DNA from 2 places in the Streptomyces sp. SID14515 genome. Region 1 is predicted to be linked to the other one. Evidence: riboswitches for the same ligand, from Rfam matches in the RefSeq annotation. Region 1 holds a riboswitch; the other holds the start of a gene.

Region 1 (15,009 bases):
CGTGTGGTGGTCGAGCCCGGGCGGCAGCGCGCCGTCCCGGGTCACCCCGGTGACCAGGGCGTGGGCCGGGACCAGCGCGTCGGCGTCACCGGCCATCCGGATCCGGCCCTCGGCGACGACCAGCAGGTAGTCGCACATGTCCTCCAGCTCGGTCAGCATGTGCGAGGACATCACCACCGTGGTGCCGCGTTCGACGGCCTCCGCCATCAGCAGGGTGCTCATCTCGTCGCGGGCCAGCGGGTCGAGGTCGGACATCGGCTCGTCCAGGAGCAGCAGGTCGGGCCGCTTGCCGAAGGCCAGGGCGAAGGCCACGCGGGTGCGCTGGCCGCCGGAGAGCGTGCCGACCCGCGCGTCGAGCGGGACGTTGCCCGCGCGGACGATCCGCTCCGCCGCCACCGCGTCCCAGCCGGGGTTCAGCTCGGCGCCCATCCGCAGGGTCTCGGCCACGGTGAACCGCTTGAAAAGCGGCTTCTCCTGCCCGAGGAAAGCGAACGAGGGCATCACGGCGGGATCGTCGACCGGTACGCCGAAGATCCGCAGTTCGCCGGTGGTCGGCTGTACCTGCCGGGTCGCCAGTCCGAGCAGGGTGCTCTTGCCCGCCCCGTTCGGACCGACCAGACCGCAGATGCGGCCGGCCGGGATCCGGAAGGAGCAGTCGCGCAGCGCCCAGCCGCGCCGGTAGCGCTTGCCCAGGCCGCGGGCTTCCAGTGCCCAGCTGCCGGACGTCGCGTTCGGGGTACTCGTGTCTGCCACGCGCCTCGCCTCGATTCCATTAGTCAATTAATGGAATCATGGTGTTGTGGGGGAATGGCTGTCAAGCGGGGCAGGTCGGGGAGGGCGGGAAGGGGGAGGGGTGGGGGGTGTCGGGGCGGTGGTGGGTCAGCCGCGCAGGAATGTCAGGACCGCTAGCACCCGGCGGTTGGTGGCGTCCGAGACGCTGAGGTCGAGCTTGGTGAGGATCGACCCGAAGTGCTTGCTGACCGTGCCCTCGCCGACGTGCAGTGCCTCGGCCACGGACGCGTTGGAGCGGCCCTCCGCCATCAGGGCGAGCACCTCCAGCTCGCGGGCGGTGAGCCGGGCCAGCGGGTCGCGGCGGTGCCGGATCAACTGTCGTACGACCTCGGGATCCACCACCGTGGCGCCCTCGGACACCCGGCGCAGCGCGTCGGCGAACTCCTCGACGTGGCCGATGCGCTCCTTGAGCAGATAGCCCACCCCCGTACCGTCCGAGGCGTCCAGCAGGTCCTCGGCGTAGGTGCGCTGGACGTACTGGCTGAGCACCAGCACCGGCAGCCCCGGCAGCTTCTCGCGCAGCGCGACGGCGGCCCGCAGACCCTCGTCCGAGAAGCCGGGCGGCATCCGGACGTCGGTCACCACGATGTCCGGGCGGTGCTCCACGGCGGCGGCCGTCAGCTCCTCGGCCGTGCCCACCGCGGCGAGGACCCGGTGCCCGAAGCGTTCCAGCAGGCCGACGAGGCCCTCGCGGAGCAGCACACTGTCCTCGGCCAGTACGACGCGCAGCATCAGGTCCTCGATCGGGCGGGCGGGCACGGGACCTCCAGCCGGAATACCGTCGGCCCCCCGGGCGGACTGGACAGTAGCAGGGACCCGCCCAGCACCGAGAGGCGATCGGCGACGCCCTGAAGACCTGTTCCGCCCCTGCCCCCGCTCTCGCTCCCGCTGCCGCCCCTGCCTTCGCTTTCGCCTCGGTACGCCGTTCCGCCCAGCCGCGCTCCTCCGCGCCCGTCGTCCTCGACCTCCACCGTCAGCCGCCCCTTCGCGGTCCCGCCGGTCACCGTCACCCGCGTCGCCCCGCTGTGCTTCGCCACGTTCGTCAGCGCCTCGCCGACCGCGAAGTAGACCGCGGTCTCGACGGCTTCGAGCAGCCGGTCCGGTACGGCCAGCCGCACATCGACCGGGACCGGCGAGCGGTCCGCCAGGTCCTCGACGGCGGCCACCAGACCCCGGTCTGTGAGCAGGTGCGGATGGATCCCGTGGATCAGCTCCCGGATCTCCACCAGCGCGGCCGACGCCTCCTCGTGCGCCCGGTCCAGCAGTCCGCCCAGCGGTTCGGCGGGCCTCTCCAGCCGTGCGAGGCCCAACGTCATAGAGAGCGCCACCAGCCGCTGCTGTGCCCCGTCGTGCAGGTCGCGCTCGATACGGCGGCGTTCCGCCTCGAACGCGTCCACCAGCCGCATCCGCGACCGGTTCAGCTCCGCGATCCGGGAGCCGAGCGCGGAATCCGGCGCGGCCAGCAGCGCCCGCGTCAGTACGGCCCGGCCCCGGGCCACCGCTCCCAGCGGCCAGGTCAGCAACGGCAGCAGCACCACCCCCGCCACCAGCAACGCGAACGCCTCCGGCCAGGAGTCCGCGAGCCAGAGCTTCAGAACCCGCGCCTCCCCGTCCCCGCCCGCCGCCATCATCACCGGCGTCCCGATCAGCCCGCCGCAGACCAGGAGCACCGTGGAGACGGCCAGCGCCTCCAGCGGCCACAGGACGAACGCGAAGAGCAGCGCGTACGCCGACTCCCGCCAGGTGCACCGTTCCTGGAGCCGGGTGCGCAGCCAGCACACCAGGCCCGGCCCGGGCGGTTCGCGGTGCGGGTCGAGGACGGGGACCGGGTCGATCAGCCGCAGCCTGCGCCGCTCCAGCGCGGCCAGCGGGATCCCGGCCAGCACGAGCGTCAGCAGCAGCGGCACCCCGACGAGGAGTACGGCCAGCGCGCTGCCCGCGACGGCCAGCAGGAGCAGCGCGACCAGCGTCGCGATGCCGAGGGGCACGCTGGTCAGCAGGTAGAGCGCGGCACGCCACCGCCGGCCGCCGAGGAGGCGACGGGGCAGGGCCCGGGTGCGGGCCGGGCGGGGTTCCGGTGACAAAGGTGACGGGGACGGCGGAGGCGACGGGGACGGCGTAGGTGACGGAGGTGACGGAGGTGACGGAGGTGACGAAGGCGACGGAGGCGGCGGAGGTGAAGGAGGCGGCGGAGGCGGCGGGCCGGGGGAGAGCATGCCGGGCACGCTACGAGACGGCTTCCCCGCCCGGCCACCCCGCTTTCTCCCCTCTCATGGTGGAGCTGGCTCCACCACGAGGACTCCACCTCGCCGCGATGTGCCGGGCGGGCGCCGCCGGTTGAGTGGACGCCATGAATCCAGCAGCGATCACCACCGACCGGACAGCGGCTGTTCGGCTCCGGTCCGTCACTCGTTCCCACGGCCGCGACGACGGCACGGTGAAAGCGCTCGACGATGTCACGCTGACCATCCGTCGCGGCACGTTCACCGCGGTCATGGGGCCCTCCGGCTCCGGCAAGTCGACGCTTCTGCACTGTGCCGCGGGCCTGGACCGGCCGACCGGCGGCCGGGTGCTGCTGGGCGACACCGATCTGACCGGGCTGAGCGAGGCCCGGCTGACCCGGCTGCGCCGGGGGCGGATCGGCTTCGTCTTCCAGGCGTTCAACCTGCTGCCTTCGCTGACCGCCGCGCAGAACGTGGCCCTGCCCCTGAGGCTCGCCGGGCGGCGGCCGCGCAGGGCCGAGGTGCTCCACGCGCTGGACCAGGTCGGGCTGCGCGAGCGGGCCGGGCACCGGCCCGGCGAGCTCTCCGGCGGCCAGCAGCAGCGGGTGGCCGTCGCCCGTGCCTTGGTGACCGGGCCCGAGGTGCTCTTCGGCGACGAGCCGACCGGCGCCCTGGACTCCACCGCCGGGCGGGCGGTGCTCGGCCTCCTGCGCGCGATGACCGACGACGGGCGCACCGTGATCATGGTGACCCACGATCCGGTCGCCGCCTCCTTCGCCGACCGGGTCGTCTTCCTCGCCGACGGCCGGATCCGGGACGAGCTGGAAGCGCCCTCGGCGGAGCGGGTCGCCGCGCGCATGGCAGCAGGCCCGGCCACGACGGCGGGGGCCGCTCCGGCGTCTCCGACTGCCCCGGCGTCCAGGCATGCCCCGGCGTCCACGACTGCCCCGGCGTCCAGGCACGCCCCGGCTTCTCCGAACGCCAACGCCCAGGCGGTGGCACCGTGTTGATGCTCGCGCTGCGCGGCGTGCGGGCGCGGTGGGTGACGTTCGTCGGTTCCTTCGTCGCCCTGGCCCTGGGGGTGGGCCTGATCGCCGCCACCGGGCTTGCCCTCGCCGCGACGTTCGACGCCCCGGAGCGCGGGCCCGAACGGTTCGCCGCCGCTCCCGTCGTCGTCCGGGCCGCCGACCGCCTCCACGTCGACACCCCGACCGGGACCCGGACCGCGCCCCTCGACCGTCCCGGCCCGGTCCCGCAGCGCATCGCCGGCCAACTGGCCGCCCTGGGCCGCACGGTGGAGGACCGGACCTTTCCGGTGGACGTCGGCATTCCCCGTACCGACGCGGGCGGCAGCGGCAGTGTCGGCGAAACCCGTGCCGGGCACCCGTGGTCGGTGGCCTCCGCAACCCCGTACCGCCTCGCCTCCGGCCGCGCCCCCGCCGCCCCCGGCGAAGTCGTCGTCACCACCGGGTCCGGCGACGCCCGCCTCCGTACCGGTGACCGCGTCCGGGTCCGCACCCCGGCCGGAAGCGGCGCCCGGACCGTCGTCGGCACCGTCGCCGGCCGGGGCTTCGAGGAGGCCGTCTTCTTCACCGACGCCGAGGCCGCCCGGCTCTCCCCGGACATCGACGCCCTCGTGGTGCACGCCGCCGCCACCGCCGTACGCGGGACGCTCGGGCCGGACAGCGGCATGGACGTCCTCACCGGCCACGACCGCCGCCGCGCCGATCCCGACCCCGACCGCGACGCCCGGGCCCTGGTCTCCGTCAACGCGCTGCTCGGCACCGCCGCGGGCATCACCCTGTTCGTCTCCGCCGCCGTCGTGGCCTCGACGTTCTCGTTCGCCGTGGCCCAACGGCGGCGGGAGTTCGGGCTGTTGCGCACGGCCGGTGCGACGCCCGGCCAGATCCGCCGTACGGTGTGCGCCGAAGCGGTCCTCGTCGGCATCCTCGCCTCGGCGGCGGGCAGTTGGCTCGGGGCCAGGGGTGCGCCCCTGCTGGTCGGCCGGATGACCGACGCGGGTCTCGCCCCGCCCTGGTTCGCCCTCGGGCACGCGTCCTGGCCGCTGCACGCCGCCTTCTGGACCGGCGTGTTCGTCGCCACGGCGGGGGCGCTCGTCTCCTGTCACCGGGCCGGGCGGACCGTGCCCACCGAGGCGCTGCGCGAGGCGGCCGTCGACAGCCGCGTCATGCCGGTGAGCCGCTGGGCGACCGCCGCCCTGGTGCTGCTCGCCGGACTGGGCCTGCCCGCACTGGCGTTGGCGACCGACCCCGGCGATCTGCTGGGCCGCAAGTCCTACGTCACCCGGCCGATGCTGCTCATCGTCGGCTGCGCCCTCCTCGCCCCCGTCCTGGTGCGCCCGGCCGGCCGACTGCTGACCTGGCTGCCCGCGCGGCTGCCCGGCGCCATCGGCGTACTCGTCCGGGAGAACACCGCCACCGGGGTGCGCAGAACCGCCGCCGTCGCCGCGCCCGTCCTCATCACCGTCGCCCTCGCCGCCTCCCTGACGGGCACCGTCGCCACCCTGGAGGAGGCCAGGGCCACCGAGGCGCGCACCGCCACGACCGCCGACTTCGTGGTGACGTCGGGGCAGGAGGGCCGGCCGCTGGCCGCCGCCTTCGTGGAGCGGGCGCGGGCCGTCGAGGGGGCCGTGGTCAGCGTCTCGCGGTCCACGGCCGTCACCGTCCTCGAAGAGGACACGGCCCTCGTCTCCTCCCCGGCCCGCGCGGTCGACCCCGCCCGGCTGGCCGCCGTGTCCCGGCTGCCCGTGACGGCGGGCCGGCTCGCCGATCTCGACGACGGGGCGATCGTCGTCAACGAGGAGTGGCTGACTACGCGGGTCGGCGACCGGGTCACCGTCTGGCTCGGCGACGGGCGCGAGATCTCGCTGCGGATCGCCGCCGTCCTGGCCACCGGCACCGGCGACAACGGCGTCTACGTCACCGCGCGCAACGCCGGGGGCGCGGGCGTCGACCGGATCGACGTCAAGGTCGCCGAGGGCGGTGACCACCGGGCCGTCGCCGCCGCGCTGCGCACCGCCGGAGCCGCCACCGGTGCACAGGTGACGACCCGGGCCGCGTGGCAGGCCGCGAACGGTCCGGGGGCCGACGACGGCCACACCGGGACCGGGCTCCGGATGATCCTCGGCATCGCTCTCCTCTGTACGGGGATCGCCCTGGCCAACACCCTGGTCATGGCCACCTCCGACCGGGTCCGCGACCTCGCCGTGCTCCGCCTGGCCGGAGCCACCGTGCCCCAGGTCCTGCGGCTCGTCGCGGCCGAGGCGGTGGCGGCGGTCGGGGTGGGCGCCGTGCTCGGGGGCGCGGTGGCGGCGGTGAACCTGCTGGTGGTGTGGGGTGCGCTGGTGCTGCTGGGCGTTCCGTCCGTCGCCGTGGTGGTGCCGTGGGGGACGCTCGGCCTCGTCGTCGCGGCCGCCGCGCTCCTGGCCGCCGTCTCCGCCGTCCTGCCGGCCGCGCTCGCGCTGCGGACCCGGCCGGTCGAACTCGCGGGCGCCCGTGAGTAGCCGTCCGCGGTCGGGCAAGGCTCGTGATCGACCCGTCCAGGGCTTAGGCTCGCCCCATGGGCAGTCACCCGGACCACCTGCCGAACCCGACCACCCCGGCCGGCCGCGAGGGGCTCGAAGCCGTTCTCGCCCGGCCCGACCGTGCGGTCGTCGCCCTCGATTTCGACGGCACGCTCGCCGACATCGTCCCGGACCCCGAGCAGGCCCGCGCCCACCCCGGCACCGTGGCCGCGCTCGCCGCGCTCGCGCCGAAGGTCGCCGCCGTCGCCGTGATCACCGGCCGCCCGGCGGGCGTCGCGGTGCGCTACGGAGGCTTCGCGGGCGTCCCCGGTCTGGAACACCTCGTGGTGCTCGGGCACTACGGCGCCGAGCGCTGGGACGCCGTCACCGGCACCGTCCACGCCCCCGCACCGCACCCGGGCGTCACCGCCGTGCGCGCCGAACTTCCGGGCGTACTGCACGAGTTCGGGGCATGGAACGGCACCTGGATCGAGGAGAAGGGCCAGGCCGTCGCGGTGCACACCCGGCGCGCCGAGGACCCGCAGGCGGCCTTCGAGACGCTGCGCGGACCCCTCGGCGAGCTGGCCGCGAAGCACGGGCTGATCGTCGAACCGGGCCGCCTGGTCCTGGAGTTGCGCCCGCCCGGCATGGACAAGGGCGTCGCGCTCGCCACGTTCGTCGCGGAGCGGGACGCCGAGTCCGTGATCTACGCGGGCGACGACCTCGGGGACCTGGCCGCGTTCGCCGCGGTGGAGAAGCTGCGGAGCGAGGGCCCGGACGGCATCCCGGGCCTCCTGGTGTGCAGCGGCAGCGCCGAGGTGCCCGAACTGGCCGAGCGCGCGGACCTGTCGGTGCCCGGCCCGGCCGCCGTCGTCGCGTTCCTGGCGGCCCTGGCCGAGCGGATCTGAGGCGGGGCCGGGGGCCTCGGCTCGCACCAGCCGCAGCGGCGGACCCGAGCCGGGTCAGGGGATCAGCTCATACCTGCCGCAGCGGCGGATCCGAGCCGGGCCGGCGGACTCCGGCTGGCACCTGCCGCGCGGCGGATCTGAGCGGGGCCGGGGGCCTCGGCTCGCACCAGCCGCAGCGGCGGACCCGAGCCGGGTCAGGGGATCAGCTCATACCTGCCGCAGCGGCGGACCCGACCCGAGCCGGTTCAGGGGCCGGCTCACACCTGTCGCAGCGCCTCCAGCTGGTCCAGGAACCACTGCTGCGGCGGCAGCGCGGTCGCCGCCTCGGCCAGTCGCTTCGTCCGGCCGGACCGCTCGTCGCCGCTCATCGTCAGCGCCTCGTGCAGGGCCTCCGCCGTGCCCGTCACGTCGTACGGGTTCACCACGATCGCGTCCTCGCCCAGCTCCTCGTACGCCCCGGCCTCCCGCGACAGCACCAGCGCGCAGCCGTGGTCGGAGACGACGGGGATCTCCTTGGCGACCAGGTTCATACCGTCGCGGATCGGGTTGACCAGCGCCACGTCCGCCAGCCGGTACGCGGCCAGCGAGCGGGCGAAGTCGTCCTTGACGTGGAGGACGACCGGGGTCCAACTCTCCGTGCCGTACGACGCGTTGATCTCCGTGGCCAGAGTCTGCACCGCCGCCGTGTAGTCCCGGTAGACGGCGAGGTCCTGGCGGGAGGGGTAGGCGAAGGCGATGTGCACGACGCGCTCGCGCCATTCCGGGTGGGCGTCCAGCAGGGTCCGGTACGCGTGCAGGCCGCGCACGATGTTCTTGGACAGCTCGGTCCGGTCCACCCGGACGATGGTCTTCCTGTCCTCGCCCACCTGCTCCCGCAGCGCCGCCATCCGCTCGTCCACGTCCGCCTCGTGCGAGCGCCGGCGCAGGAAGTCCGCGTCGGCCCCGAGGCCGTGCACCCCGACCCTGGTCCGGCCGGTTCCGCCCAGGATCTCCGTACAGCAGCCGATGAACGCGTCCGCCCAGCGGCGGGTGTGGAACGCGGCCCGGTCCGCGCCGAGGATGCCGCGCAGCAACTGCTCGGCGATGTCGTCGGGCAGCAGCCGGAAGTAGTCGACGGGTGCCCACGGGGTGTGGCAGAAGTGGCCGATCCTGAGGTCCGGGCGCAGCTCGCGGAGCATGCCGGGCACCAGGGACAGGTGGTAGTCCTGCACGAGGACCGCCGCCCCGGGGCCCGCCTCCTCGGCCAGCGCCTCGGCGAAGGCCCGGTTGTACGTCTCGTACGAGGCCCACAGGCGGCGGAACTCGGCGTCGAAGACCGGCTCGACGGGCGTCTGGTAGAGCAGGTGGTGGACGAACCACAGCACCGAGTTGGCGATGCCGTTGTACGCGTCGGCGTGGATGCCGGCGTCGATGTCGAGCATCCGCACGCCCTCCTCGCCGACCCCGCGCCGCACCGCCTCGCGGTCGCCGTCGCCGAGGGCCGCGCAGACCCACAGCTTGTCGTCGACGGTGTTCAGCCCGGAGACGAGACCGCCCCCGCCGCGCTTGGCGTCGAGCGTCCCGTCCTCGCCGAGCGTGTACGAGACCGGGCCGCGGTTGGACGCGACGAGGACCTGGGCGGTGGCGGCGGCTGCGGACGTGGGTTCGGCGTGCTCGGAGACCATGTAGCGGAACCTAGCCCGTCAGGGAAGCCGCCAAACGCCTCAGCGCTCCATGCGGCCTCCGCGACCCCGTATCCGCGACCCCGTATCCGCGCCCCTCACGCCGCGTGGCGCTCCGCGTACTCCGCGATCTCCCGCATCGGCGGCCGCTCCTCCGTGTCGACCGCATGGGTACGGGGCACGAAGCCCTCCTCGCCGCGCTCGAACTGGGTCAGCGCGGGCCGCACCAGATGGCCCCGGGAGAGCCGCAGCTGCGCCGTGCGGTAGATCGCCGCCGCCATCCGGCCCAGCGCCTGCCCGTCCTGGTGGCGGTGTTTGCGGACGCCGACGTCGACCTGGCCCAGCGCGTCCAGGCCCACCGTGTGCAGCGCGTCGACCAGCAGGCCCAGCTCCACTCCGTAACCGACCGGGAACGGCAGCCGCTCCAGCAGGGACCGCCGTACCGCGTACTCGCCGCCCAGCGGCTGCACGAATCCGGCCAGCTGCGGCCAGTGCAGATTGAGCAGCGGGCGTGCCACCAGTTCGGTGACCCGACCACCCTGACCTGCGCTGTCGCCGAGCGGTCGGTCATACATCGCCTTGACGAACTGGACGGCCGGATCGGTGAGCAGCGGTCCGACCGTGCCCGAGACGAAGTCCGCCGAGAAGTCCTTGAGGTCGGCGTCCACGAAGCAGACGATCTCGCCGCCGGTCACCAGGAGCGACCGCCACAGCACCTCGCCCTTGCCGGGCAGGGCCGGGATCCGGGGCAGGATCGCGTCCCGGTGGACCACCCGGGCGCCCGCCGCCCGGGCCACGGCGGCGGTGGCGTCGGTGGAGCCGGAGTCGATCACCACGAGCTCGTCGACCAGCCGGACCTTCTCCATCAGCTCCCGGCGGATCGTCGCCACGATCGCGCCGACCGTGGCCTCCTCGTTCAGCGCGGGCAGCACGACGCTCACCGACGTACGGTGCGGATCGGCGTCCCGGGCGTCGGTGAGCCGGTTCAGCGGGCGGTCGCCGGACGACCAGGAACGCCTGGTCAGCCAGCGTTCCACCTCTTCGAGCACGGTCGGCACTCCCTGTGTGTGATCCATCTCGCGGTTCGGACGACTATCTCAACGGTCCGATGCTTCGGTTACAGTCTTGAACAACGCGTATGGCCGTCGCATGTCGGGGTCGGACCGCACATAAACGCCTGGATCGAAGATCCAGCGCCATAGAGCTCATCCAGAGGGACTGAGGGAACGGCCCGTTGAAGTCCCGGCAACCCTCCTGCCGACCGCGAGGTCACGGTGGGGAAGGTGCCAATTCCGTCTTGTGGCGAAATGCGTCGCAAGGAAGATGAGGAGAAAGGGCCTCCGCCATCATGGCTGTTCAGACCGTTGCAGGTAATGCCACCACCGCCCCCGTGGACCTCGGTCCCGCCGCGGCGCTTTCCTGCCGCGAGTGCGGCGAGCGTTTCGAGCTCGGCCCCCTTTTCGCCTGTGCGTCCTGTTTCGGACCGCTGGAAGTGGCCTACGACCTGCCCACCGGCTCCCCGGAGGAGCTGCGGAAGCGCATCGAGGCCGGTCCGAACAACATCTGGCGTTACGCACCGCTGCTGCCGGTGCCCTCCGACGTCGCGGAGAAGCCCAACATCAACCCCGGCTTCACCAAGCTGGTCAAGGCCGACAACCTCGCCCGTGAGCTGGGCGTCACCGGCGGCCTGTACGTGAAGGACGACTCCGGCAACCCGACGCACTCCTTCAAGGACCGCGTCGTCGCGATCGCCGTCGAGGCCGCCCGCGCCTTCGGCTTCACCACCCTCTCCTGCTCCTCCACGGGCAACCTGGCCGGAGCCGTCGGCGCCGCCGCCGCCCGGGCCGGACTGCGCTCCTGCGTGTTCATCCCGCACGACCTGGAGCAGGGCAAGGTCGTCATGGCCGCGGTGTACGGCGGTGAACTGGTCGGCATCGAGGGCAATTACGACGACGTCAACCGCTTCTGCTCCGAGCTCATCGGCGACCCGCTCGGCGAGGGCTGGGGCTTCGTCAACGTCAACCTCCGCCCGTACTACGGCGAGGGCTCCAAGACGCTGGCGTACGAGATCTGCGAGCAGCTCGGCTGGCGGCTGCCCGACCAGATCGTCATCCCGATCGCGTCCGGCTCCCAGCTCACGAAGATCGACAAGGGGCTCCAGGAGCTGATCAAGCTCGGCCTCGTCGAGGACAAGCCCTACAAGATCTTCGGCGCCCAGGCCGAGGGCTGCTCCCCGGTCTCCGCCGCCTTCAAGGCCGGCCACGACGTCGTACGGCCCCAGAAGCCGAACACCATCGCCAAGTCGCTGGCCATCGGCAACCCGGCCGACGGCCCGTACGTCCTGGACATCGCCCGCCGCACCGGCGGCGCGGTGGAGGACGTGAACGACGAGCAGGTCGTCGACGCGATCAAGCTGCTGGCGCGCACCGAGGGCATCTTCGGCGAGACGGCGGGCGGGGTGACGCTCGGTGTGACGAAGAAGCTGATCGAGGCCGGCGTCATCGACCCGACGCTCACCACGGTCGTCCTGAACACCGGCGACGGGCTCAAGACGCTCGACGCGGTCTCCGCGACCTCGCAGGCCACGGCGACCATCAAGCCGAGCCTGGACGCGTTCCGCGCCGCGGGCCTCGCCTCCGCCTGACCACCCCCGACAGCAGGAAGAGAAGGGCACCCACCATGAGCGTCAAGGTCCGCATCCCCACCATCCTCCGCACGTACACGGGCGGCCAGGCCGAGGTCCCGGCGGAGGGCGCGAAGCTCTCCGAGGTCATCGAGTCCCTGGAGAAGGACCACCCGGGCATCGCCGCCCGCGTCCTGGACGACCAGGGCAAGCTGCGCCGCTTCGTGAACGTGTACGTCAACGACGACGACGTGCGCTTCGAGGGCGGCCTGGACGCGGCCACGCCGGACGGCGCGGGCGTCTCGATCATCCCCGCGGTCGCCGGCGGCTGCTGAACCGCCCGGGGCCGCTCCACGGCGGCCTCCACCGCACCTCTGTGTGACCACAGTTGCCCCCTCCGCGAGAGAAGCGGAGGGGGCAATTCTGCATGGTTGAGCACGGTACAGTTGGGGAAGCCCCATCCGCTGCCCGTGCCGCCCGCATATGAGAATGCGCCCGGCCCCGATAAGAAGCAGCCAAAGTGCGTGAACCTCTTGCGGCATAAGTGCCCTTTGCCTGGCCCGACTTGCCCGTAAATCTCAGCAAACCCGCATATTCGCGTGTTCTCCCGCGCCCAGAATTCTCGTCCGACTGACCTGTTGCAGAGGGCAGTTGGGCGGATACATTCGGCCGCGGTCGACGCGCTGCGGCGCCGCACACCCTCTCCTGTCGGAGGGTGAGTTCCGACCCGGGTCCGCGAAGTGCGGTCCCGTGCAAGGGCCAGTAATAGGGGAGTTAGGCATGGCTCAGGGCACCGTCAAGTGGTTCAACGCGGAGAAGGGGTACGGCTTCATCGCGGTCGACGGTGGTGCGGATGTTTTCGTCCACTACAGCGCGATCCAGATGGACGGGTACCGCACCCTCGAAGAGGGTCAGCGAGTTGAATTCGAGATCTCGCAGGGCCAGAAGGGGCCCCAGGCCGACATGGTCAAGCTCGCCGTCGGCTGAGCTCGGCGCGGTCGTCCGACGACACCACTCACGCACGTAGGGCCCGAACCCCGGATCAGGGGTTCGGGCCCTACGCGCGTCCGGTGGCCCGGTCCGGTGGCCGGTGGCCCGGCCCGGGGGGCGCGCCGCCGACCCGTATCCGGGGCGCGCCGCCGTCCACATCCGATGGCCGCCGCTGTCCACATCCGACGAGGGACGCTTGCACTCGCAGGGGTCGAGTGCTAATCATTGGCATTAGCACTCTCCAGGTGAGAGTGACAGAAACTTGGACCGGGCCGGTGAGGCCCGCAGGCGCGGTGGGGCAAGGAACCACCACGCAGGCAGGCCGTCCGTCGCGGGCGCCTCTCGGTCCGGAGAAATCCACCCCTGTCCGGGAGGACCACTTCACATGGCCAAGATCATCGCGTTCGACGAGGAGGCACGGCGCGGTCTCGAGCGCGGGATGAACCAGCTCGCCGACGCCGTCAAGGTCACCCTCGGCCCCAAGGGCCGTAACGTCGTCCTCGAGAAGAAGTGGGGCGCGCCCACGATCACCAACGATGGTGTTTCCATCGCCAAGGAGATCGAGCTCGAGGACCCGTACGAGAAGATCGGTGCGGAGCTGGTCAAGGAGGTCGCCAAGAAGACGGACGACGTCGCCGGCGACGGTACGACCACCGCCACCGTTCTGGCTCAGGCTCTCGTCCGCGAGGGTCTGCGCAACGTCGCCGCAGGCGCCAACCCGATGGCCCTCAAGCGGGGCATCGAGAAGGCCGTCGAGGCCGTCTCCGCCGCTCTGCTGGAGCAGGCCAAGGACGTGGAGACCAAGGAGCAGATCGCTTCGACCGCCTCCATCTCCGCCGCCGACACCGAGATCGGCGCCAAGATCGCCGAGGCGATGGACAAGGTCGGCAAGGAAGGCGTCATCACCGTCGAGGAGTCCCAGACCTTCGGTCTGGAGCTTGAGCTCACCGAGGGTATGCGCTTCGACAAGGGCTACATCTCGGCGTACTTCGCGACCGACATGGAGCGTATGGAGGCGTCGCTCGACGACCCGTACATCCTGATCGTCAACTCGAAGATCGGCAGCGTCAAGGACCTGATCCCGCTGCTGGAGAAGGTCATGCAGTCGGGCAAGCCCCTGCTGATCATCGCCGAGGACGTCGAGGGCGAGGCGCTCTCCACCCTGGTCGTCAACAAGATCAAGGGCACGTTCAAGTCCGTCGCCGTCAAGGCTCCGGGCTTCGGCGACCGCCGCAAGGCCATGCTCGCGGACATCGCCATCCTCACCGGTGGCACCGTGATCTCCGAGGAGGTCGGTCTCAAGCTGGAGAACGCCGGCCTGGACCTGCTCGGCCGTGCCCGCAAGGTCGTCATCACCAAGGACGAGACGACGATCGTCGACGGCGCCGGTGACAGCGACCAGGTTCAGGGTCGCGTCAACCAGATCCGTGCCGAGATCGAGAACTCCGACTCGGACTACGACCGCGAGAAGCTCCAGGAGCGTCTGGCGAAGCTGGCCGGCGGCGTGGCCGTCATCAAGGCTGGCGCCGCCACCGAGGTGGAGCTCAAGGAGCGCAAGCACCGCATCGAGGACGCGGTGCGCAACGCCAAGGCCGCCGTCGAGGAGGGCATCGTCGCCGGTGGTGGCGTGGCTCTGCTCCAGGCCTCGGCCGTCTTCGAGAAGCTCGACCTCACGGGCGACGAGGCGACCGGCGCCAACGCCGTGAAGCTCGCGCTGGAGGCCCCGCTCAAGCAGATCGCCGTCAACGGTGGTCTCGAGGGTGGCGTCGTCGTGGAGAAGGTCCGCAACCTGCCGATCGGTCACGGCCTCAACGCCGCGACCGGCGAGTACGTCGACATGATCGCCGAGGGCATTCTCGACCCGGCGAAGGTCACGCGCTCCGCTCTGCAGAACGCCGCCTCCATCGCCGCGCTCTTCCTCACCACCGAGGCCGTCATCGCCGACAAGCCCGAGAAGGCCGGCGCGGCCGCTCCGGGCGGCATGCCGGGCGGTGACATGGACTTCTGATCAGCCACGGAGGCCCCGGCCTCCCCGTCTGATCCGAAGCTCCGCGTACGTCCCCGTACGTTCGCAGTACGTCCCACAGGGGCGGTATCTCCTTCACGGAGGTGCCGCCCCTGTGGCGTTCCCGGCCGCACTGGAAGAATGCGCCGGGGACCGGTCGTACGGGAACGGGGTACGGGAATGGGGTACGCGGCCGGTCGGGCCGGTCGTACGTGAACGGGGGACGGGGACGGTATGACGAAGGACTGGAAGGGGGCCTCGTTCGTTCTGGGCGGGGCCGTGCTG
Region 2 (15,009 bases), on a different contig from region 1:
CGCTGACGCGGTAGTGCGCGGCCCCTGCCGCCCGGGACGGGCGGATCGACGACCGGGAGCCGCACAGCAGCCAGACAGTAATCGGACGACTACGCACCGGCCAAAGACCGCGCCGGTGGCGGAAGGGGTGCCCGAACACCGCCGCCCCGCCGGTGACCTTGGTCTCCGGCGGGGCGGCGGCGTCAGCGTGGTGCGCGGCGATTCCCTCGTTCGGGCGTGCCGTGGCGTCAGATACGGACGCCGAACTGGAAGGTGCCCATGTAGTCCATCGACTCGTAGCGGACGACGGTGCCCGGCTTCGGGGCGTGCAGGATCTGGTTGTTGCCGGCGTAGAAGCCGACGTGCGACAGGCCGTTGAAGAAGACCAGGTCGCCCGGCTTGAGCTGGCTGCGGCCGATCCGCTGGCCGTCGTTCTGCTGGGTGTACGTGGTCCGGGTGATGGAGACGCCGGCCTGGGCGAAGGCCCACTGTGTCAGCCCGGAGCAGTCGTAGGAGTTGGGGCCCGAGCCGCCGGAGACGTACGGCTTGCCGATCTGGGTGGCGGCCGCGCTGAGGGCGGCGGCGCCACGGCCGGACGCGGGGGCCTCGTTGCCGAGTTCGACCCGGTCGGTGGAGGCGCGGCTGGCGCGGTTCTCCTCCTCCTGGATCTTCGCCCGCTCGGCCTGCGTCAGCGTGTTGAGCAGCTGCTGGGCGTCGGCCAGCTTGCCCTGGTACTTCTTCTTGTTCTCGCCGAGCGCCTTGCGGACGTCGGCGAGGTCGCCGAGCTTGTCCTGGGCCTCCTTGCGCTGCTGGGCGAGGGTGCGCTGCTTGGACTGGATCTTCTGCAGGGACTCCGTCTGCTTGACCGTCAGCTGGTCGAGCGCGGAGGCCTGGTCGAGGAAGCTGTCCGGGTCCGAGGCGAGGAACAGGGCCACCGAGGGGTCGATGCCGCCGGAGCGGTACTGCGCGGTGGCTATCGAACCGAGTTCGCCGCGCAGCGTGTTGAGCTCGGCCTGACCGCGGGCGACCTTGTCCTGGAGCGCGTCGACTTCCTTCTTCAGGTTGTCCTGCTGCTCCTTGGCCCCGTTGTACTTCTCCGTGGCCGCCTCGGCCTCGTGGTAGAGCTTGTCGACCTTCGCCTTGACTTCGCTCTTGCTCGGCTTGGGGTCGGCGTGGGCGGCCTGGGAGGTCAGGGCCACGGCCGCGGCGGCGGTCGCGGTGAGCACGGTCACGCGGGTGCGGCTCGGCTGCTTGGGACGACGGTGGGACGCCACGAAGGCGAGCTCCTTCTTCCTCAGAGCCGCCTACCGGGCTGTGGGGGAAAGATTCCCCGGCTCCGTGCACATGACGGACTCGGCGGTTCCTTCGCCGTCACCCCCAATGGGTGATCAACCGTGCGAAGGTTCGAGGCCTGACCCTAGTGACCATCTTGTGATCAGTTCAAATCCTCACAGGATTTTTCTCGTCACACCAGGCACTTCTTTACTCTCACCCCACCGCGTGTAGCGATGACTTGACGGTACGTTCCCAGAAATCCGGCATGTCACACATGCCGTGCAAATCCCGCTAGACGCGCGAAAGGCGCTTGAGGAGCATGACGGACGCGACCGGCCGCGCCCCGGCCTTCGCCACACCGTCCGCCACCTCGCGGTCGGTGGAGACGACCACCACGGGCCGCCCCGGCGGTTCCGCGCGGGCCAGTTGACGGATCAGCTCGTCCGCCGTGACCCCGGCCTTGCTGAACAGCACCCGTACGCCTCTCGGCGGGGCGAGCAGCACCGGGGCGGCCAGTTCGGCCCCGTCGAAGACACAGGTCATCTCCGCGCCGGTCTGCGCCGCGAGCACCGAGAGGCCGCCCAGCAGCCGCAACCGCTGCTTCTCCAGCGGCATCTGCGGATAGCCGGTCTTGGTGACGTTGTAGCCGTCCACGATGAGGTGGGCCTGCGGCAGCGCCAGCAGCTGGTCGAGGAGGGCCGGGTCGGTCTCCGAAAGGGCCCTGGCGGCAATGTCCTTGGGTGACATCCGGCCCGGCTCCACCGCGTCCACGGTGTCGGCGGGATGCGTCGTCGCCGGGGGCAGCGCCAGCTCCCGGCGCAGCCCCGAGGCCGCGTCCAGCACGGTGTCCAGGAGCAGCCGCAGCCGCATGTCCTCCACCGAGCGGCCCTCGCGGGCGGCCCGCCGGCTCGCCTCCAGGGCCGCCTCGGCCTCCCCCAGCCGCCCCTTGAGCCGGCGCGACTCGCTCTCGGCGGCGGAGATCTGGGCGGCCGACTCGGCCCGTACGGTGTCGGTCTCGGCGGCGCTGCGGCGCAGGGCGGCCTCGCCGCGCTTCACCTCGCTGAGCGCGCTGCGCAGCTTGCGGTGCAGCGACTCGGCCTCCTTGCGGGCCGCCTCCAGCTCGGTGCGCAGCCGCTCGGTCTCGGCGCGGGTGTGGGCGCGGGCCCGCTCCAGCTCCTCGCGCAGCTGCTCCAGTTCGCGCCGGGTCTCCTCGTCCGCCCGTTCCGCGTCGGCGCGCTGGACCTCCTCGCCGGCCGCCTCGACCAGCTTGACCCAGCCGACCGGGCGCAGCACATAGGCGGCCGCGGCCACATCGAGGGGATCGGCGGCGGCGGGCGGTGAACCCGCCTCCAGCGCGCCGGTCAGCTCGGGCTGCGACTGGGCCAGCCGCTCACCGATGCGCTGCCGGAAGAGGGCGTCGCTCTCCAGCGCGGCGGCCATCGCGTTCCCGGCGAACTTCGCCCGCCGGGTCGGGGTGAACCGGGCGTACTGCCGCAGCTGGGCGGGCAGTTCGGAGACGGTCAGTCCGCCGAAGGCGTCCGAGACCAGCGCGACGACCCGCCGTCGCACACCCTCGGGCAGCGGACGGCCGAGCGCCTCTGCACCGCCGTCGGCCTCATCGGCCGGTCCGGCGCCGCTGGTCGGCTGATCCACCGTCCGTCACCCCATAGATATGTCGAAGGGTGCGCTCCCTCAGGAAGCGGCACCCGGCCTGTCCACCAGTTCGATCTGATCCACCGCGTTGCACCAACGACAGCGGACCGACTCGATGGTCTCACTGACGACCTCCCGCTCCTCGACACTCGACTCTCCGGCCAGGTCGAGGTGCACGTACTCCACGACCTTGGAGGAGCGGGTCACGTCGAAGCGCGTGAGATTGCCGCACAGCGTGCAGCGCCAGCGGGTCCCGTCGGTCGGCAGGGGAACCGTCGTCATCGTTGCGTCCTCTTTCGTCGTCGCCAGGAGTCCGCGCCGGGCGCGCCGCCGCGACTCCACCTGTCTACGTCAAGGATCTCGCGGTGCGCCGTCGAACTGCGGAAGTCCTGGCGTAACCCTACGGCCTCGCGTATAGGCATCGGCACGGCGAGGCGCTCCGTCCCGTTCTCCGCCGGTACGTCATGCTCTGTACATGATCGAGTGGCGGCAGGCCGACTGGCGGACCACGGCAGGGAGGATCCGGGACGCGGCGGCGTCGAGCGGGGCCCCGGTCACGTACGGGCTGATCGGCGTCTGCGGTGTGGTCTTCCTGATCAGTCCGCTCTCCGGGTTCGGTGGCGCCGCCCACCGGAGCGAGGACGCGCTGCTCGCCGCGCAGGCCGGGTACTTCGAGCGGTGGGGCGTGATTCCGGCGGAGCTGTGGGAGGGCTCCGCGCACGCGCTGATCACGCCGTTCACCGCACTGTTCGTGCACGGCAGCTGGCTGCACCTGCTGGGGAACCTGCTGTTCCTGTACGTGTTCGGCGCGATGGCCGAGGAGCGCATGGGCCGGGTGCGGTTCGCGCTGTTCTACGTGGGCTGCGGCTATGTGGCCCTGGTCTGTTACGCGGCGGCGCACGCGGACTCCGAGCAGACGCTGGTCGGCGCGTCCGGCGCGATCTCCGCGGTGCTCGGCGCGTTCCTGTACCTCTTCCCCAAGGCCCGGGTGACCAGCCTGTTCCCGTTCCTCTTCTTCCTGCCGCTGCGCTTCCCGGCCTGGATCGTGCTGGTCTTCTGGTTCGCCCTGCAGTGGGCGGCGGCGCAGGGGGCGGGCAGCGGGCCCGGGGTGGCGTATCTGGCGCATGTGGCCGGGTTCGCGGTCGGGTTCCTGTACGCCTGGGTGCGTTACCGGGGTGGGGCTAAGGTGAAGGCTCCAGCCACGGCCACCGAGGGAGACAGCCAGCCGTGATCACCGCGATCGTGCTCATCAAGACCAGCGTGGACCGGATTCCGGAGATCGCCGAGGCCATCGCCGCGCTGGACAGCGTCAGCGAGGTCTTCTCCGTCACCGGCACCTACGACCTGATCGCCATGGTCCGGGTCGCCAGGCACGACGACCTCGCCGATGTCATCCCCGGCCGGATCAGCAAGATCCCCGGCGTCGAGGGCACCGACACCCATGTGGCGTTCCGTACGTACTCCCAGCACGACCTGGAAGCGGCCTTCGCCATCGGCCTCGACGCGTAGGCGCACCGGCGACGCACCTCGGCCGGGGGCAGGCGGCGTGCCTGCCCCCGGCCGAGGTGCTTCACGAGGCCCGCTCAGACCTGGGCGGCCTCGCCGCGGTCCGGGACGCAACGGCCGTCCTCGGTACGGTACTTCCACTGCGCGCCCTCGCGGACCAGCTCGGAGACCGCGCGCAGGAACCGGTCGATGTGCTCGTCGGGCGTACCGGCGCCGAAGCTGACACGGATCGCGTTGAGCGAGCGCTCGCCCGGCTCGGCCTCCGGTGCGCCGCACTCGCCCGGGTCCTGCGGGTCGCTGCCGAGCAGGGTGCGCACCAGCGGGTGGGCGCAGAAGAGACCGTCGCGGACGCCGATGCCGTATTCGGCGGAGAGCGCGGCGGCGAAGTGCGAGCTGTTCCAGCCGCGCACCACGAAGGAGATGACGCCGACCCGGGGCGCGTCGTCGCCGAACAGCGAGAGCACCTGCACCTCGGGCACCGCGGCCAGACCCTCGCGGACCCGGCCCACCAGCTCCTGCTCCCGGGCGACCAGGCCCTCGAAGCCCGCCTCGGTCAGGGCCTTGCAGGCGGAGGCGATGGAGTAGACGCCGATGACGTTGGGCGAACCGGCCTCGTGGCGGGCGGCCGTGGTGTGCCAGTCGACGTCCACGCCGCCGTCGGCGCGCCGGGCGACCTTGCGGGAGGCGCCGCCGCCGGCGAGGTACGGCTCGGCCGCCTGCAGCCAGTCGGCGCGGCCGGCCAGGACCCCGGAGCCGAACGGCGCGTACAGCTTGTGGCCGGAGAACGCGACCCAGTCGACGTCCAGTTCGGCGATGTCCACCGGGTGGTGCGGGGCGAGCTGGGCGGCGTCCAGGACGATGCGGGCGCCGTGCGCGTGGGCGGCGGCGGCCAGTTCCTTCACCGGCCACAGCTCGCCGGTCACGTTGGAGGCGCCGGTGACGCAGACGAGGGCGGGACCGTACGGGTCGCGGTCGGCCAGCGCGCGCTCCAGCGTCTCGACGGCCTGGGCCGGGGTGCGGGGCGCGTTGAGGTAGGTGACCTGGGCGTCGCGCCAGGGCAGCAGGGAGGCGTGGTGCTCGGTCTCGTACACGAAGACCTGGCAGTCGGCGGGGATCGCGGCGGCCAGCAGGTTGAGGGAGTCGGTGGTGGAGCGGGTGAAGACCACCTGGTCCTCGGCGCGGCAGCCGAGGAACTCCGCGACCGTGCGCCGGCTGTTCTCGAAGAGGTCGGTGGAGAGCTGCGAGAGGTAGCCGGCCCCGCGGTGGACGCTGCCGTAGTACGGGGCGTACGCGGCGACGTCGTCCCAGACCCGCTGGAGGGCCGGGGCGCTGGCGGCGTAGTCGAGCGCGGCGTAGGTGACCTCACCGCCGGTGACGAGCGGAACAGTGACGTCCTGGCCCAGAACGGGCAGCGGGGCACAAACCGACGAGTCGAGGGCAGCGGTGGAGACAGACATGGCGAACTCCCGTAACAGGCAGGCGAAATCCACGCGCCCGCGGATACGCGGCGGCGCGGAGGAGGAAGGAAAAAAGGTGCGCTGAAGGAGGGCGGTCAGCCCTAGCGCATTCGCTTGCTCACAAGAGGCTCCCTAGGGACCAGGACCCCGGGGGCTGGCATCCGCTGGATGCCGAGGGGCCCGCGCTTGCCGCAGACCTCGCTGCCTACGGCCTGGTCTTCACCCGGGGCACCCCGCCACGGACGGAGGGTTGCCGGACAGCGGGCCGGGGCCGTAGTCGCTGTCACTCATGACCTGCGCAGCATCTTGCCATACGTATGCACACGCGCAAGGGCGCAGTCCGGCATCCGGACTGCGCCCTGCGTCACACCGTGTGCTCCGGAGGTGCCTCTCCGGCGCGCTCAGGCGTTGCTGGCCGCGATCCAGCGCTCCAGCGCACGCTTGGCGGCTCCGGAGTCGATGGCCTCGGCCGCCACCGTGATCTTCGCCGCGAGCTGCTCGGTCAGCGTGCCGGGGCCCGGGTCCAGGGCGACCAGGGCCGCCGCCGAGTTGAGCAGCACCGCCTCGCGTACCGCGCCGCCCTCGCCCTCCAGCAGGCGGCGGGCCACATCGGCGTTGTACGAGGCGTCGGCGCCGCGCAGCGCCTCGACGGGGACGATGGGCAGCCCGACGTCGCGCGGGTCGAAGGGCTCCTCGCGGACCGCGCCGTCGCGGACCACCCAGACCCGGGAGGTGGCGGTGGTGGTCAGCTCGTCGAGCCCGTCGTCGCCGCGGAAGACCAGCGCCGAGTTGCCCCGGTCGGCCAGCACGCCCGCGACGATGGGCGCCATCCGGGCGTCGGCGACGCCGACCGCCTGGGCGCGGACCTGGGCCGGGTTGGTGAGGGGGCCCAGGATGTTGAACGTGGTCTGCGCGCCGAGTTCCTTGCGGGCCTTGGCGGCGTACCGCAGGGCGGGGTGGAACTTCACGGCGAAGCAGAAGGTGATGCCCGCCTGTTCGGCGACCTCGACCACCCGCCGCGGGGTCAGCTCCAGGTTGACGCCGAGCTTCTCCAGTACGTCGGAGGAGCCGCTCGCGGAGGAGGCGGCGCGGTTGCCGTGCTTGACGACCTTGGCGCCGGTGCCGGCGATGACGATCGCGGACATGGTCGAGATGTTGACCGTCTTGGCGAGGTCGCCGCCGGTGCCGACGATGTCAACGGTGCGGCCCGGCACCTGGATGGTGTTGGCGTGGGCGTACATCGCGCGGACCAGTCCGGTGACCTCGTCGACGGTCTCGCCCTTGGCCCGCAGCGCGACGGCGAACCCGGCGATCTGCGCGTCGGTGGCCTCGCCGCTCATGATGCGGTCCATGGCCCAGGCGGTCTCCTCGGAGCTGAGGTTCTCGCCGCGCAGCAGGGGGTTCAGGAGGCCGGGCCAGGAGTGGGCCGCCACGCTGTCGCCGCCGTTCGGGGTCACAACGTTCATGGTCCGCTCCAGGGTCCACAGCCGGTCAGGAAAGATGGCTCCACCCTATCCAGCCGGGGGGACCGCGAAGAGCCCCGTCCATCGAATGGACGGGGCTCTCACGGTGGCGATCAGGTCAGGCGATCAGTGGTGGCCGTGGCCCTCGCTGATCTCCTTGTACTCCTCGGGGGTGGCCTTGGGAATCTGGTTCCCCTCGGCGAAGTACCCCTTGCTGAGCTTGGCGCGCAGCTTCTGCACCGGGGAGATCTTGCGCTTGACGCCGTTCTCGTCGACCGCGGGGCCGAGTTCGAGCGGCTGGTACTGCTCGTGCGCCGTGAGCGTGTGCAGCTGCTCGGGGCTGAGCGGCTCGTGGATCTCGACGAACTCACCGTGCGGCAGGCGCTTGATGATGCCGCTCTCGCGACCGTGCAGCACCTTCTCCCGGTCGCGGCGCTGGAGGCCGAGGCAGATCCGCTTGGTGACGATGAACGCGATGACCGGTCCGAGGAAGAAGAAGATCCGGACGAACCAGGTGATCGAGTTGATCGACAGGTGGAAGTGCGTGGCCCACAGGTCGTTGCCGCCGCCGATGAGGCCGACGAAGTACGCCGTGATCCAGGCGACGCCGAAGCCCGTACGGGTCGGGGCGTTGCGCGGGCGGTCCAGGATGTGGTGCTCGCGCTTGTCGCCGGTGATCCAGGACTCGATGAACGGGTAGAGCGCGATGACACCGAGCACCAGGCCGAAGGCGACCAGCGGGATGAACACGCCCAGGACGAGCGTGTGGCCCCACAGGTTGATCTCCCAGCCCGGCATCACACGCACCAGACCTTCGGCGAAGCCCATGTACCAGTCGGGCTGGGCGCCGGTGGACACCTGGTCGACGCGGTACGGACCGAGCGCCCAGATCGGGTTGATCGTGGCGATGGCCGAGATGACCGCGATGACGCCGAAGACGAGGAAGAAGAACCCTCCGGCCTTCGCCATGTACACGGGCAGCAGCGGCATGCCGACGACGTTCTTGTTGGTCCGGCCGGGACCCGCGAACTGCGTGTGCTTGTGGTAGAAGACCAGGATCAGGTGCGCCACCAGCAGGCCGAGCATGATGCCCGGCAGCAGCAGGATGTGGATCGAGTAGAACCGGGCCACGAAGTCGTGGCCGGGGAACTCGCCGCCGAACAGGAACATCGAGATGTACGTACCGACGATCGGCACGGACAGGATCGCGCCCTGGGTGAAGCGGACACCCGTACCGGAGAGCAGGTCGTCCGGGAGGGAGTAGCCGGTGAACCCGGTGAACATGCCGAGCACGAACAGCAGGAAGCCGAAGAGCCAGTTGATCTCGCGCGGCTTGCGGAAGGCGCCCGTGAAGAAGACGCGCATCATGTGCACGAACATGCCGGCCAGGAAGATCAGCGCGGCCCAGTGGTGGATCTGCCGGACGAGCAGACCACCGCGGACCTCGAAGCTGATCTTCAGGGTCGAGGCGTAGGCCTCGGACATCCGGATGCCCTGCATGGGCTCGTACGGACCGTGGTAGACGATCTCGCCCATGCTCGGCTGGAAGAACAGCGTCAGATACACACCCGTGAGGATGATGATGATGAAGCTGTAGAGGCAGACCTCACCGAGCATGAAGGACCAGTGGTCCGGGAAGATCTTGCGCATGTTGGCCTTGGCCAGGCCGTAGATGCCCAGTCGGCCGTCCGCCCAGTCGGCCACCCGCTCGCCGGCCGGAGCCTTGCGTCCGCTCGCCGGTTCGGCGGCCGAGGGGTTCGTTGTCGCAGTACTCATCCGCGCTCCCAGAAGGCAGCACCGACGGGCTCGTCGAAGTCGCCGAGCGCCTCGAGGTTGCCCTCGCTGTTGACACCGATCCGCAGCTGCGGAAGGGGGTGGCCGGCCGGACCGAAGATGACGCGAGCGCCGTCGGAGAGGTCGAAGGTGGACTGGTGGCACGGGCAGAGCACGTGGTGCGTCTGCTGCTCGTACAGGCTGATCGGGCAGCCGACGTGGGTGCAGATCTTGGAGAACGCGACGATGCCCTCGTGGGCCCAGGCCAGCTGGCGCTTGTCCTTGATGTCGTCCGGCTCGATGCGGACGATCATCAGGGCCGCCTTGCCCATCTGCGTCTGGAAGTCGTGCGACTCCGGGTCGAGACCCTCGGGCATGGCGAAGGCCAGGGACCCGACGGTGATGTGCTCGGGGCGCAGCGGCTTCATCGTGTTCATGTTGATGAGCTGCTTGCCCTCCGCCCAGAGGGTGTTGCGGAGCTTCTTCTCCGGCAGCGGACCGAGGTCGCGCAGCAGGACCACACCGGAGAGCGGCACCAGGGCCAGCGCACCGAACATGGTGTTGCGGATCAGCTTGCGCCGACCGATCGCGGACTCCTCGGCGCCGGCCGCGAAGTCGGCCATGACCTGGGCCTTGACCTCGGGCGTGGCCTCGATCGGGTGCCGGTCGGCGGCGACCTCGACGTCGGACATCAGGGTGCGCGCCCAGTGGACGGCTCCCGCTCCGATGAAGAAGAGCGCCGCGCCCAGGGTGAGACCCAGGGAGAAGTTGAGCGCGCTCACATGGCCGAAGGGCCAGATGTAGACGATCTTGTCCACCGGGAAGATGACGTAGGAGGCGATGAAGCCCACCGTCGCCAGCATCGAGAGGGTGAACATGAACGCGACGGCGCGCTCCGAGCGGTTCGCGGCGCGTTCGTCGAGATCCTGGATGCGCGGCTGGTGGGCCGGCAGTCCCGGGTCGGCGAACGGGTCGTCCTTGCGCTCCACCGCGCCGTGCGCGGTCTCCTGCACCACGGGCAGGCTGTCTTCTGGAATCTGTTGGCTACTCATGACTTCTTGGCCTTAGCGGTGTGGGCCGCGACCCAAACGGCGACTGCGACGAGCGCGCCGAGTCCGAAGATCCAGGCGAACAGACCTTCGCTGACCGGACCGAGACCGCCGAGGGCCAGGCCGCCGGGGCTCTCCGTCTCGTCACCGTTCACGGACTCGATGTACGCGATGATGTCCTTCTTCTCCTGCTCCGGCATCGTCGTGTCGGGGAAGGAGGGCATGCTCTGCGGGCCGGTCTGCATGGCCTCGTAGATGTGCTTCGGGCTCACGCCTTCGAGGTCAGGTGCGTACTTGCCCTCCGTCAGGGCGCCGCCCTTACCGGTGAAGTTGTGGCACTGGGCGCAGTTGGTGCGGAACAGTTCGCCACCGTTGGCGACGTTCGCGCCCGACGGGTCGACCTGCTTGTCGGTCGGCGTGACCGGACCGGCGCCGAGCGACGCGACGTACGCCGCGAGCTGGTCGATCTCCGCCTGGGTGTAGATGACCTTCTTCTTCGGTACCTGGGCGCCCGGCTGCTGCGCGGGCATACGGCCCGTACCGACCTGGAAGTCGACGGCGGCGGAGCCCACGCCCACGAGGGACGGCCCGTCGGTGGTGCCCTGACCGCCGGTTCCGTGGCAGCTGGCGCAGCCTACGGCGTAGAGCTTCTTGCCCTCTTCGATGGCGAGGGACTGGGCGGTTTCATCGGCCTGCGCCTTGCCCGCAGGCGCAAACGCGGCGTACAGCCCCCCGGTGGCCGCCAGCGCGAGGAGTAGTACGACGACCGCCGCCAGCGGATGGCGTCGTCGTGCGGAGAGCTTTTTCACGGATTACCCCGGTGTCAGGATCTTCTGCGTCGATGGTGGGCGGGTGCGAGTCCCGGTTACTTGATCATGTAGATCGTTGCGAACAGGCCGATCCATACGACATCGACGAAGTGCCAGTAGTAGGACACGACGATGGCGGCGGTGGCCTGATCGTGGGTGAACCTCTTGGCCGCGTACGTTCTGCCGAGGACCAGCAGGAAGGCGATGAGACCGCCTGTCACGTGCAGACCGTGGAAGCCGGTGGTCAGGTAGAACACCGAGCCGTACGGGTCGGACGAGAGGGAGAGCCCCGCGTCCTTGACCAGCTCGGTGTACTCCAGGACCTGGCCGCCGATGAAGATCGCACCCATCACGAACGTGATGATGAACCAGGTGCGGAGCTTCTTCACATCGCCCCGCTCGGCGGCGAAGACGCCGAGCTGGCAGGTGAGTGAGGAGAGCACCAGGATCGTGGTGTTCGTCGCCGAGAACGGGAAGTTCAGATGGCCGGCCATCTCCTTCCAGTAATCGGGTCCCATCACCGATCGCAGGGTGAAGTACATCGCGAAGAGGGCCGCGAAGAACATCAGCTCGGAACTCAACCAGATGATGGTTCCGACGCTGGTGAGGTTCGGCCGATTGACCGACGGGTGCGCGTGCCCGGTTTCTACTGTCGTTGCTGTCGCCACGACCGACATTATGTCGGTCGCTTATCCCGCCCTCACCCCGGGGGGTGCCGTTCGGTGTGTCCGTACCGTCTGCAGGGGTCGTGCCCTGCGCCGAACGGCCCATCGAATCGTCGTCATTACCGGTGCTGACGGCCGGTCGGGCGGAGTACGATCCGCGCATCGGTTCATGCCCCGAGAGCCCCGACGACGTCGATGTCACGGAGGAACAATGCAGGCGACCGCCACGGTCCTGGTCTACAGCGACGACGCCAACATCCGCGAGCAGGTGAGGCTGGCAGCCGGTCGCAGGCCTGCCGCGGACGTTCCACCGGTGGAGTTCCTGGAGTGCGCGACGCTCCCGGCCGTCCTGAAGGCGCTGGACGGCGGCGGCGTCGACGTCTGTGTGCTGGACGGCGAGACGGCTCCCATCGGCGGCATGGGCGTCTGCCGCCAGATCAAGGACGAGATCTTCCGCTGCCCGCCGGTGCTCCTGCTGATCGGCCGCCCGCAGGACGCGTGGCTGGCCACCTGGAGCCGTGCGGAGGCCGCTGTGACGCTCCCGGTGGACCCGGTGGAGTTCGCCGACGCGCTGGCGGCGCTGCTGCGCCACCGGCTCGCCGTGGAGGCCTGAGCGGCCCCTGTGCCCCGCTGAGGGACGTTCCGCGCAGCGGGCACCCCCGGCCCGGGTCAGACGTGGGGACGCAGTCGGGCGGCCTGGAGTGTCTGCGGGCTGTCCGGCGCCCCTTCGTTCAGGGCGCTGCCCTTCTGCCACTTCTCCCAGGAGAGGTTCCAGTCGCCGAACCCGTTGCCGAACGGGTCCATGTCCTCGCCGGCGCTGCCGACGACCTTGACGATGTCACCCTCGCGCACGGTGTCGAAGAACCATTCGGCGTTGCCGGTGCTCATGCCGGTGCAGCCGTGGCTGACGTTGGCGTTGCCCTGGGAGCCCGTGGACCAGGGGGCGGCGTGGACGTACTCGCCGCTCCAGGTCACCCGGGTGGCCCAGTAGACCGGCAGGTCGTACGACTCCGACGAGCCGGCCGCGATGCCGATGCTCTCGCCGCGCATGCGTACGAACTGCTCCTTGGCGAGCACCACCTTGACCCCGTTGCGGGTGGAGAAGCCGGGCTTGCCGGTGGTGACCGGAATGGTGTTGATCACTTCTCCGTTGCGGTACACCGTCATGGAGTGGTCCGAGGCGTCGGTGACGGCCTCGATCCGGTCGCCCGTGGCGAGCTTCAGGGGCTTGGCCTCGGCTCCGTAGAGGGCGTTGGTCACCTTGATGCCCGCCAGGTTGGAGCGCACCTCGATGGAGGCGTTCGCGGGCCAGTACTCCTTCGGGCGGAAGTGCAGCTTCTTGTCGTCGACCCAGTACCAGGAGCCGGTGACGGCCGGGGTGGAGCGGACCTTCAGGGCGCGCTCCACGGTGGCCCTGGCCGCCTTGTCGGTGATCGGAGCGCTGAGTTCCGCCGTGATGGGCTGTCCGACGCCGTAGGTGCCCGCCTGCGGGCCGAAGGAGACCTTCAGCAGCTTCTTGGGCGAGGAGGTGCCGAAGGAGAGCGTACGGACGCCTGGGGCGCCGTCGCTGTTCTCCGTGGCGACCCTGACGGTGTATCCGGTGCCGGCCGCGAGCGGCGCGGTGGAGCGCCAGCGCTTCCCGTCGGCGGAGAGCTCTCCCGCGAGGTGGCGGCCGCCGGTGTCCACGGCGCTGACGTCGGTGATGCGCCCGTCGTCACCCTTGACGGTGACTTCCAGGGGCTTGTCGGGGTCGGCCTTCTCCTTCTTGGAGGGGCCGTTGAAGGAGACCTGGTCGCCCGCGTCGTAAGGCTTCGTGGAGAGCGGGTGGCCGTCGGGCGAGCCACAGGCGGTCGCACCCGCGACGAGGGTCACGACCAGCAGGGTGCAGCTCACTACGGTGCGGATGCGCGGCGTGTGGTTCATGCGGTCCACGCTAAGAAGATTCATCCGTTCCAGCGCGTTCAGTGACTCCGAACGAGCGAAAGGCCCGCGTCGCTTTCGGCGATGCGGGCCTTTCCTGGTGTAGCGCGTGTCACCGGCTGAGCGGTGGCACGTAGTGCGGTGTCACTGGGTGCGGTTCTCGCCCCGGTAGTACTCGAAGACCCAGCCGAAGAGGCCGACCAGGAGCAGGGGGGCGGAGAAGTACAGGAGCCACCAGCCGAAGACGACGCCCATGAAGGCGAAGGCTCCGCCGACCGCCAGGGAGAGCGGCTGCCAGCTGTGCGGGGAGAAGAACCCCAGCTCGCCCGCTTCGTCGGCGACGTCGGCTTCCTTGTTGTCCTGGGCCATCGCGTCGACCCGGTTGGCCGTGAAGGCCAGGTAGAAGCCGATCATGATGGACAGCCCGAAGGCCAGGAAGAGCGCCGTGGTGCCGACCGGCTCCTTCGACCACAGGCCGTACACGGCGGCCATGGCGAGGATGAAGACGCTCAGCCAGATGAACATCTGTCCCTGGATCTTCACTTGCCTGCCTCCTTGCCGCCGGCGAGGGCCTTGTCCGACTCGGAGAGGTGGTCGAGCTGTTCGAGCGCCGTGATCTCCGGGTGGTGCAGGTCGAACGCCGGGGATTCGGAACGGATCCGCGGCAGGGTGAGGAAGTTGTGCCGCGGCGGCGGGCAGGAGGTCGCCCACTCCAGCGAACGGCCGTAACCCCACGGGTCGTCGACCTCGATCTTCTTGCCGTACTTGGCGGTCTTCCACACGTTGTAGAAGAACGGCAGCATCGACAGGCCGAGCAGGAACGAGGAGATCGTGGAGATCGTGTTCAGCGCGGTGAAGCCGTCGGCGTCGAGATAGTCCGCGTAACGACGCGGCATGCCCTCGGCACCGAGCCAGTGCTGCACCAGGAACGTGCCGTGGAAGCCCACGAACAGCGTCCAGAACGTGATCTTGCCGAGCCGCTCGTCCAGCATCTTGCCGGTGAACTTCGGCCACCAGAAGTGGAATCCGGAGAACATCGCGAAGACCACGGTGCCGAAGATGACGTAGTGGAAGTGCGCGACGACGAAGTACGAGTCCGAGACGTGGAAGTCCATCGGGGGCGAGGCGAGGATGACGCCGGTCAGACCACCGAAGGTGAAGGTGATCAGGAAGCCGACGGCCCAGAGCATCGGTGTCTCGAAGGACAACGACCCCTTCCACATCGTGCCGATCCAGTTGAAGAACTTCACGCCTGTCGGTACGGCGATGAGGAACGTCATGAACGAGAAGAACGGCAACAGCACACCGCCCGTGACGTACATGTGGTGCGCCCACACCGTCACGGAAAGGCCGGCGATGGCGATCGTCGCGGAGATCAGACCGATGTAGCCGAACATCGGCTTGCGGCTGAATACCGGGATGACCTCGGAAATGATTCCGAAGAATGGTAGGGCGATGAT

What was found. Region 1 has a riboswitch for S-adenosylmethionine ahead of thrC (threonine synthase). Riboswitches for the same ligand answer to the same signal wherever they lie in the genome.
Region 2: it holds a riboswitch for S-adenosylmethionine, as region 1 does, so the genes downstream of both, G3I54_RS13125 (aminotransferase class V-fold PLP-dependent enzyme) here and thrC (threonine synthase) in region 1, are expected to answer to the same signal.

Annotation. Positions count from the first base shown of each region.
Region 1 covers NZ_JAAGMH010000120.1:110,067-125,075, reverse strand. The annotation lists gene G3I54_RS28360 (ABC transporter ATP-binding protein) at 1-753, opposite strand, end outside; gene G3I54_RS28355 (response regulator transcription factor) at 880-1,524, opposite strand; gene G3I54_RS28350 (sensor histidine kinase) at 1,524-2,876, opposite strand; gene G3I54_RS28345 (hypothetical protein) at 2,924-3,133, shown strand; gene G3I54_RS28340 (ABC transporter ATP-binding protein) at 3,143-4,024, shown strand; gene G3I54_RS28335 (ABC transporter permease) at 4,018-6,537, shown strand; gene otsB (trehalose-phosphatase) at 6,594-7,445, shown strand; gene G3I54_RS28325 (trehalose-6-phosphate synthase) at 7,703-9,109, opposite strand; gene G3I54_RS28320 (glucosyl-3-phosphoglycerate synthase) at 9,205-10,155, opposite strand; SAM riboswitch class I at 10,309-10,436, shown strand; gene thrC (threonine synthase) at 10,455-11,750, shown strand; gene G3I54_RS28310 (MoaD/ThiS family protein) at 11,786-12,064, shown strand; gene G3I54_RS28305 (cold-shock protein) at 12,510-12,716, shown strand; gene groL (chaperonin GroEL) at 13,105-14,727, shown strand; gene G3I54_RS28295 (hypothetical protein) at 14,959-15,009, shown strand, end outside.
Region 2 covers NZ_JAAGMH010000067.1:49,333-64,341, forward strand. The annotation lists gene G3I54_RS13100 (C40 family peptidase) at 228-1,253, opposite strand; gene G3I54_RS13105 (NYN domain-containing protein) at 1,546-2,907, opposite strand; gene G3I54_RS13110 (hypothetical protein) at 2,947-3,189, opposite strand; gene G3I54_RS13115 (rhomboid family intramembrane serine protease) at 3,383-4,138, shown strand; gene G3I54_RS13120 (Lrp/AsnC ligand binding domain-containing protein) at 4,135-4,416, shown strand; gene G3I54_RS13125 (aminotransferase class V-fold PLP-dependent enzyme) at 4,491-5,870, opposite strand; SAM riboswitch class IV at 6,048-6,165, opposite strand; gene trpD (anthranilate phosphoribosyltransferase) at 6,272-7,336, opposite strand; gene G3I54_RS13135 (cytochrome bc complex cytochrome b subunit) at 7,460-9,109, opposite strand; gene G3I54_RS13140 (Rieske 2Fe-2S domain-containing protein) at 9,106-10,158, opposite strand; gene G3I54_RS13145 (c-type cytochrome) at 10,155-10,964, opposite strand; gene G3I54_RS13150 (heme-copper oxidase subunit III) at 11,021-11,641, opposite strand; gene G3I54_RS13155 (response regulator transcription factor) at 11,841-12,242, shown strand; gene G3I54_RS13160 (Ig-like domain-containing protein) at 12,299-13,552, opposite strand; gene G3I54_RS13165 (cytochrome c oxidase subunit 4) at 13,694-14,092, opposite strand; gene ctaD (cytochrome c oxidase subunit I) at 14,089-15,009, opposite strand, start outside.